2 regions of the Martelella sp. FOR1707 genome follow, and region 2 is predicted to be linked to the other one. Evidence: predicted binding sites of a transcription regulator. Region 2 holds the regulator's gene; the other holds the start of a gene.
What was found. The regulator LexA, encoded in region 2, represses DNA repair genes until DNA is damaged. The targets are predictions, from matches to a motif close to TGTTCNNNNTGTGTTCNG.

Region 1: a site for LexA is predicted at 2,514-2,531, ahead of ruvC (crossover junction endodeoxyribonuclease RuvC). Genes of this name have one in related genera too.

The regions. Positions count from the first base shown of each region.
Region 1 is NZ_JBAKFP010000006.1:57,169-61,407, forward strand. It holds gene V6765_RS17305 (LLM class flavin-dependent oxidoreductase) at 1-465, opposite strand, end outside; gene V6765_RS17310 (LysR substrate-binding domain-containing protein) at 565-1,494, opposite strand; gene V6765_RS17315 (oxidoreductase) at 1,582-2,457, shown strand; gene ruvC (crossover junction endodeoxyribonuclease RuvC) at 2,574-3,089, shown strand; gene ruvA (Holliday junction branch migration protein RuvA) at 3,402-4,022, shown strand; gene V6765_RS17330 (AbrB/MazE/SpoVT family DNA-binding domain-containing protein) at 4,076-4,239, shown strand, end outside.
Region 2 is NZ_JBAKFP010000010.1:82,351-86,589, reverse strand. It holds gene V6765_RS22610 (ComEC/Rec2 family competence protein) at 1-1,443, shown strand, start outside; gene lexA (transcriptional repressor LexA) at 1,397-2,104, opposite strand; gene V6765_RS22600 (YrhK family protein) at 2,272-3,045, opposite strand; tRNA gene V6765_RS22595 (tRNA-Lys) at 3,131-3,206, opposite strand; gene V6765_RS22590 (cytochrome c biogenesis CcdA family protein) at 3,446-4,189, shown strand; gene V6765_RS22585 (AEC family transporter) at 4,216-4,239, shown strand, end outside.

The sequences.
Region 1 (4,239 bases), on a different contig from region 2:
GGGATTGGCAAGCAGCCGCTGGCCCTCGACCGGATCATCCATGAGCTGCTGCAATTCGACGATGTCGTTCGGGAAGGTCTGGGCCCCGGCATCGAGATTGCGGCGCAGCGCCCGCGCCGTGTTCATGTCCGTACCCGGCGCACGGCCGAGGCCGAGATCGATGCGTCCCGGATAGAGCGCTTCCAGCGTGCCGAATTGCTCGGCGATCACCAGCGGCGAATGATTGGGCAGCATGATGCCGCCGGAGCCGACGCGGATGGTGCTGGTCGCCCGCGCGGCCTCCGAGATCACCAGCGAGGTCGCGGCACTGGCAATGCCCGTCATGCCGTGATGTTCGGCAAGCCAGAAGCGGGTATAGCCCGCCTCCTCGGCCTTTCTTGCCATCTGCCGCGTGGCATCCAGCGCCTCGGAAATGGTGCCGCCTTCGACAACCGGACAAAGGTCGAGAATGGAAAATTTGGTCATGGAAATCCTGTTCCGAAATCTGTGTCTTTGACACATAATTAGGAACTGGCCGGCTGATTTGCAAAGTCTGCCTGTCGCAATCGCCGAAGAAACCGCTCGCTACCCTGTCTCGCCGGCCATTCGCCTATGGGCCGCCGCGAAATCAATGAAGGCGCGCAGCGGGCGCGGGGTCAGACGGCTGGAATAATAGAGGAAAGGACCTTCGAAATCAGGGCACCAGTCCTCCAGGACGGGCACCAGTTCGCCGGTTTCGAAATGCGGCTCCAGCCAGTTGCGAAAGCTTCCGATAAGCCCGTGGCCGGCAATCGCCAGCTTGACGGCGGCGCGCCAGCCGGCGGTGGCGATGATGAGTCGGGCCGCCGGGTCGAGCCGCAGGATTTCTCCATCCTTCTCGAACTCCCACTCCGTCAGCGCACCTGACGCAAACCGCAACCGGATGCAGTCATGATCCAGCACATCACGTGGATGAATTGGAGTGCCATGACGCGCGAGGTATTCAGGTGCAGCCGCGAGTGCGAAGCGCTGCCGCGCCGGACCGATCGGCGTCGCGATCATGTCCTGCGCCAGATGCTCGCCATAGCGAATGCCCGCGTCGCAGCCGGTGGCGATCATGTCGGTGAAACGGTCATCGACGAGGATTTCCACCCTCACCTCCGGATGGGCCCTCGCGAAACCGTCGAGGATCGGCGGAAGGATATCCTCCATCACGGCGCCCGGCACCTGGATCTTGAGTCGCCCGCGCACCGCACCCTCGCTGCTGGTGGCATCGGCGATGGCTGAACGGGTTTCGGCAACCACCGGCTCCAGCCGCTCGGCCAGCGCCCGGCCAGCTTCGGTCAGGTGAACGCTGCGCGTGGTGCGGATAATCAGCGGTACGCCGAGCTCGGCCTCCAGCCGCGTGATCGTCTCGCTGACCGTGGAGGGCGAATTGCCGAGCCGCCTGGCTGCGGCGCGAAATCCGCCGGTGCGGGCGATCACCAGGAAGGTCAACAGATCATCGAAAGAGGGCAAGGGTCTATTGTTCGGCATGCCGATCACGGTATTCGCAATTGTGCGGATTATCAAGCGAACGCCTGACGCCTATATCCGCTCCATGAAAGCACAAGGAGCACTTCAATGACCTCTCCAGCCTCGGCCGCCGGCCGTTTCACCTTTCCCGGAACGGACATTTCCGTCAACCGCATGGGCTTCGGCGCCATGCAGCTCGCTGGTCCCCATGTTTTCGGTGAACCGAAGGACCCCGACGAATGCCGCGCGGTGCTGCGCGAGGCGCTTGCGCTCGGCATCGACCATATCGACACATCTGACTTCTACGGTCCCTACGTGACCAACCGGCTGATCGCCGAAACGCTTCATCCCTACCCCGACAACCTCACGCTCGTCACCAAGATCGGCGGCTGGCGCGATGACGAGGGCGGCTGGAACATGAACCACGAGCCGGATTTCCTGCGCAAATCGGTCGAGGACAATCTCGAGCGGTTGAAGCTGGATCGGATCGCGATCGTCAACCTGCGCATGGGCAGCGCTACCGGTTTCAGCCAGGATAGCGAAATCGCCGCGCCGATGGAGGCGATGCGAAAGATGCAGGAGGAAGGCCTTATCCAGCATATCGGCATCTCGACCGTCACGGAAAGCCAGATCAGGATTGCCCAGGACATCGCCCCGATCGTCTGCGTGCAGAACCATTACAACCTCATCCACCGCGCCGACGATGCGATGATCGACAGCCTCGCCGCACAGGGGATCGCCTATGTGCCATATTTCCCGCTCGGCGGCTTCCTGCCCTATCAGGCCGACATTCTGGATCAGGTCGCAAACGAACTCGATGCCTCCATCCAGAAGGTTTCGCTCGCCTGGCTGCTGCAGCGCAGCCCGAACATCCTCGTCATTCCCGGCACGTCGTCGCGCGCGCATCTGCGTGATAATATCGCCGCCGCCGAACTGACGCTCGGCGACGAGCACCTGAAGCGGCTTGACGCGATCGCGGCCTGACGCCACCCGCTTCAGCCGACGAAAAACATGCGGATGGCCCGGCTCGGCCCTCCGCATGTTTTTGTTTTGTTCACTTTTATCTGGAAGCCTTGGGGCAAGAACGATAGGGTGAAAACATGGAAAAGACGATTCGCATCATAGGCATTGATCCCGGACTGAGGCGCACCGGCTGGGGCGTTATCGAGACATTGGGGAATTCGCTGAAGTTCATCGATTCCGGCACGGTGACATCCGATGGCGATCTGGACCTGCCTTCACGTCTGCGCCAGCTTCACGACGGGTTGTCGGAAGTGGTGCACGGCTTCCGCCCGGACGAGGCAGCGGTGGAGCAGACCTTCGTCAACAAGGATGCCGTGGCGACGCTGAAACTCGGTCAGGCGCGCGGCATCGCACTGCTGGTGCCCTCGCTTGCCGGACTGCCGGTCGCCGAATACGCGCCCAACGCCGTGAAGAAGGCGGTCATCGGCGTCGGCCATGGCGACAAGCAGCAGATCCACATGATGCTGAAAGTCCTGATGCCGCGCGTGCAGTTCAAGGGCAGCGACGCGGCGGATGCGCTCGCGATCGCCATCTGCCACAGCCACAATCGCGGCGGCAACAAGATGATGAAGGCGGCGATGGCGGCGGGGTAATACCTGCCGGTCTGTCGATAGATTCGGCAGGCACTGAATGAATGATTGGTTGTGAAAAGTGACGCTTGCTCCCATTCCTCTCTCCCGCTGGCGGGAGAGATGCCGCGACAGGGACAGTGAGGGTGGTGCGGCATCTCGTCTCGTGAGGGCGCCCGAGGGGATAGACTCCCCCCTCACTGTCGCTTTCGCGACATCTCTCCCCTCCGGGGCGAGAAGGTTTGGGGGCTATGCGGCGAGTGAACGGCAAGCAGCACACGCTGCGAGAACAAGAGGCATACGCGTGAAGGCGGCACGTCAAAAGGAAAGAACTGCATGATCGGCAAGCTCAAGGGCGTGGTTGACGAGATCGGCGACGATCATGTCGTGGTTGACGTTCATGGCGTCTGCTACGTCGCCTACTGTTCGGCGCGCACGCTGTCGCGCATCGGGTCGCCCGGCGAGGCGGTGGTGCTGTTCATCGAGACCTTCGTGCGCGAGGACCAATTGCGCCTCTACGGCTTCATGAGCGCGGAAGAGCGCGGCTGGTTCAACCTGCTGCAGAGCGTGCAGGGCGTCGGCGCTCGCGTGGCGCTGGCGATCCTTTCCACGCTGTCGGCAGGCGAGGTCGCCAATGCGATCGCCCTTGGCGACAAGACCGCGGTATCGCGCGCGCCGGGCGTCGGGCCGAAGGTCGCGACCCGCATTGTCACCGAACTCAAGAACAAGGTCCCGGCCGGGCTTTCACTCGGCGACAGCGAAGCGATTTCCTTCCGCAAGGAGGTTGGGGAAGGCGCCGCGCCCGCCGCCGTTTCCGATGCAATTTCCGCGCTCACCAATCTCGGCTATTCCCGCGATCAGGCCGCAGGCGCCATCTCCGCCGCGTTGAAACAGGTTGGAGAGGAGGCCCCGAGCGCGACGCTGATAAGGCTCGGACTGAAGGAATTGTCGCAGTAATTCTTTCATGATAGCATATTCCTTACAAATTCCTTCCAGTAAGGAGATCCGAAATGAGCGTCTACTACGGCACCCTGACTTCCAAGGGACAAACCACGATTCCCGTTGAAGTGCGCCAGATGTTGAATCTGAAACCGGGCGACCGTATCCGCTACATTATCCGTGACGGCGAAATCATCGTGCGGGCAAAGAACAGGAAGGCGAGCGACCTCAAGGG
Region 2 (4,239 bases):
ATTTTTGACCGTCCGGCGATCAGCCTGCGCAATGTGGCGCTCGCCGCGCTCGTGATCCTGATCGTGACCCCCGCCGAAGTGGTGGGGCCGGGCATGCAGATGTCCTTCGCCGCCACGCTGGCGCTGATCGCGGGCTATGGCGCATGGCAGCGCCGGCCCGCTGACGGGTTTCGCCAAAGTCGCGGGCCGCTCCGCTGGCTCTGGATCGCAGCCTCCGGTATCGTGCTCACCGCGCTGATTGGCGGGCTGTCGACGACGCCGTTCGCCATCCATCATTTTTCCCGTATCGCGGGCTACGGGCTGCTTGGCAATCTGCTCGCCATGCCGGTGGTCACCTTCGTGGTCATGCCGGCCGGGCTTTTATCGCTCATCGCCATGCCGCTCAATCTCCACGCGCCGTTTCTGATCGTCATGGGCTGGGGGCTTGATTGGGTCATGCAGGCCGCGACTTGGGTCGATAGCCTCGGCGGCGCGTTCACCACCGGCCGTGCCCCGAAGGGGTTTCTGCTGCTGTTTCTCGCCGGCTTCCTGCCGCTCGTGTTGTTGCGCACGCGTCTGCGTCTCTTCGGTGTGATTCCGATAGCGGTTTCCTTCGCGCTGATCTCTTGGCCGCCCGAGCCTCCGCCGCCGCAAATCCTGGTGGCTGGCGACGGCGATCTCGTGGCGATCGTCACCGGCGATGTCGCGGCGCTCACCACGAAGCGGCCGCCATCCTTCGTGTTCGAGCAGTGGGAAACGGCGCTCACGCTCGCGGAGACGCTGCCGCCTGTTGAGGAAAGCGTACTGGCGCTGAATGAGGAAGATCGTTTCGCGCGGCTCGAAGCAGCGGATATGGCGAGCGCCGCGCGGGCGCTCAGCGATACGATCACCGAAGCCGGCCGGACGCCCGGCATCTTCCGCTGCAAGAAAGATGCGTGGTGCTATGCGACCATGATGGGCCGCAGGATCATGACGGTCGACCGGCCGGCCTTTGCCGGCCTTGCCTGCGACAATGCCGATATCGTCGTCAGCCGTTACCGCCCCGGATTCCAGACCTGCCGTTCCGGCGCATACCTCGTCACGCCAGCAATGCGTCGCCAGCACGGCGCCTTTCAATTCACGCTGCCGCCGGCCGACCGTCGCGATATGGACGACGGCGACATACGGCGCTCGGTCGCGGAGCCGGGCAGGGTCGGCGAACCCGATCAGCAGGCAGGTAATGCCAATCCGTTGCCGGGAGGCATCGCGGATGCGAAGGCGCAACCGCCCCCGTCAGCCAAACCATCCTGCGGCCCGATGACGATCTCAGTCAGCACATCGGTCAGAGCATTGACCCGCCCGTGGAACAGGCACCGGCTTTATGACTGGCGCTCCGGCGAATATCTGCCGGTCATCTCGGTTCCTGAGACGCTCACCTTCAGTGGTAACGACGGATCAGGCCGACCAGCTTGCCCTGCACCTTGACCTGGTTTGCCGAAAAGATACGGGTCTCGTAGGCCGGATTGGCCGCTTCCAGCGCGATCGAGGCGCCCTTGCGGCGGAACCGCTTCAGCGTCGCCTCCTCGTCATTGACGAGCGCCACGACGATATCGCCGGGCGAGGCGGTGGAGATATTGCGGATGATCACGGTGTCGCCGTCGAAAATCCCGGCCTCGATCATCGAATCGCCCTGCACCTCCAGCGCGTAATGTTCGCCCGCGCCCAGCATTTCCGCCGGCACGGTGATCTGATGGGTATTTTCCTGGATCGCGGAGATCGGCACGCCGGCGGCGATCCGGCCCATGACCGGAATCCCCGCCGAGCCGCCGTCATTGGCGCTGGCCGGCGCCTTCGGCTCTTCCTGCTTCTTGCCGAGAGAGCCCTCGATCACGCTTGGCGAGAAGCCCCGGCGCGGCTGCTGGCCGATCGCGCTGTCCGGCATGCGCAGGATTTCGAGCGCGCGGGCGCGGTTGGGGAGCCGGCGGATGAAGCCGCGTTCCTCCAGCGCGGTGATCAGGCGGTGAATGCCGGATTTCGACGCGAGGTCGAGCGCCTCCTTCATTTCGTCGAAGGACGGCGGAATGCCGGTCTCTTTCATCCGTTCATGAATGAAATACAGCAATTCCTGTTGTTTGCGTGTCAGCATTTCCTGCCCCTGGCCCTTCGAAACAAATCCAGAACGAATATACATGTTCTCACTGTGTTCCGCAAGTGCGCGGAAGCGCTTGCGACGCAGGGGCTGTGCTGCGCGTTCGCGGCCACTGTCCCCGGTCGCGGCGAATCGGCAACCAAGGCCGGGGTTTGGGGCAGCGGTCACTTTTCCCAGGGCTTCCTCCGACGGGGCGCAAGCGGCTTCAGCGGGTGGCGCGCATAGGGCGTCGGCTTTCCGAGTGCTGCGGCGACGACGCGATAGGCGCGGCGATAGTTGAACAGGCCGCCGATGAAGAACAGGACGCTGCCGACCAGATATTGCCACGCCAGGAAACCATCGAGCAGGGTTTCGTCGCGCTCGCTGGCAAGCGTCCAGAGATAGGGGATCGAAGCGACGGCAAAGAGCGCCGAGCCGACCACGAAGGTCAGCGCGGTCAGGTTCATCATCTGCAGGGTGACGAGATCGTCGGCCTGGACGATCTGGATGACGTTGATCACCGCGCCGATCACGAACAAGACGCTGCCGATGATGAAGCACCAAGCGCCGGCCTTGGGAAGGTCGACGGAAGACAGGAAGAAAATACTGCCAACCACGAACAGCACGGTTCCGAAGACATAGGTCCACGCCGCCCAGGCCTCCAGCCTGTCCCACAGCGTTTCCGGGGCGTTGCGCTGCCTAGCGTAAACGAAGACCTCGATCAGGTCATGGCCGGTCACGAGCAGATAGATCAGCGATCCGAAGAAGAATATCCAGGCGCCAAGATCGGCATAGGCCGAGAGCGCCGGAAAGAAGCAGATGCTGCCGAAAATGAAGATCAGCCCACCGGCCTGGTAGGCCATCGCGTTGATCGTCTCCCAGCGGAAATTCTTTCGCTTAGCCGGCGTATCGGCAATCACGTCATGAAGACGCGGTCGATTGACGAACATATGCGGCATGCGGTCCCCCGAGATTGATACGCCTGGCGCTTGGCCGCGTTTTAACGAAGCGGGGAAGGAAAATCAAAACCGGCTGAAAAACAAATGGTGAGAGCGCAGGGGTTCGAACCCTGGACCTACTGATTAAAAGTCAGTTGCTCTACCGGCTGAGCTACGCTCTCCCGAGCCGGATGCCCGGCTGAAAGTGGGCGGAACATAGAAAGGGTCTTATCCAAGGTCAACCCGGAATCTCGCCGCCAAAGCGATAATACGGCGGTTTTCGGCGCGCGGAAAGGTGATTGGATTTGACCGGTCATCTGGTTTAAGACCCGCGGACGCATTCCGCGGCCATTTTCGTCGCCGCGGGAATGGGGCGCGGACATCGCCCGCGCCCGATTTCTTAGGTGTTGGAGCAGGTTTCTTGTCGATTGGCGATATTTCCCTTCTGAGCGCGCTTCTGGCCGGCGCGCTGTCCTTTCTTTCGCCCTGCGTGCTGCCGCTGGTGCCGCCCTATCTCTGCTACATGGCGGGGATCTCGGTCGACCAGTTGAAGGGCGGCGGCGAAGCCAAGCCGGCAAGCCAGTGGGCGGTGCTGCTGCCGGCCTTCTTCTTCACGCTCGGATTCGCGACGATCTTCGTGGCGCTCGGCGCGGGCGCGTCCACCATCGGACAGCTGCTGCGCCAGTATATGGATATTCTGAGCAAGGTCGGCGGCGTGATCATCATTTTGATGGGCCTGCATTTCCTGGGCGTGCTGCGGATTTCGATTCTTTCGCGCGAGGCGCGGTTTCACGGCGGCGGCAAGCCGGCAAGCGTGACAGGCGCCTATATTATGGGGCTCGCCTTCGCCTTCGGCTGGACGCCGTGCATCGGGCCGGTGCTGGGCGCGATTCTCGCCGTGGCCGCCACCAAGGCGACGGTTTCGAACGGAGCGGTTCTGCTGGCGGTCTATTCGCTCGGCCTTGCCGTGCCGTTCTGGATCGCGGCCTATTTCTCCGGCGCCTTCATGCGGTTTCTGACGCGGTTTCGCAAACATCTGGGCGCTGTCGAGAAAATCATGGGCGTGCTGCTGATTCTCACCGGCGTCGCCTTTCTTTTCGGCTTCATTGCCGATATGGCGATCTGGTTTCAGCAGACCTTTCCGGTGCTCTCGCGCATCGGCTAGCTGCCCGCCACCAAGCGACCGGAGCCATGGCCGATATTCTAGCACTGCTT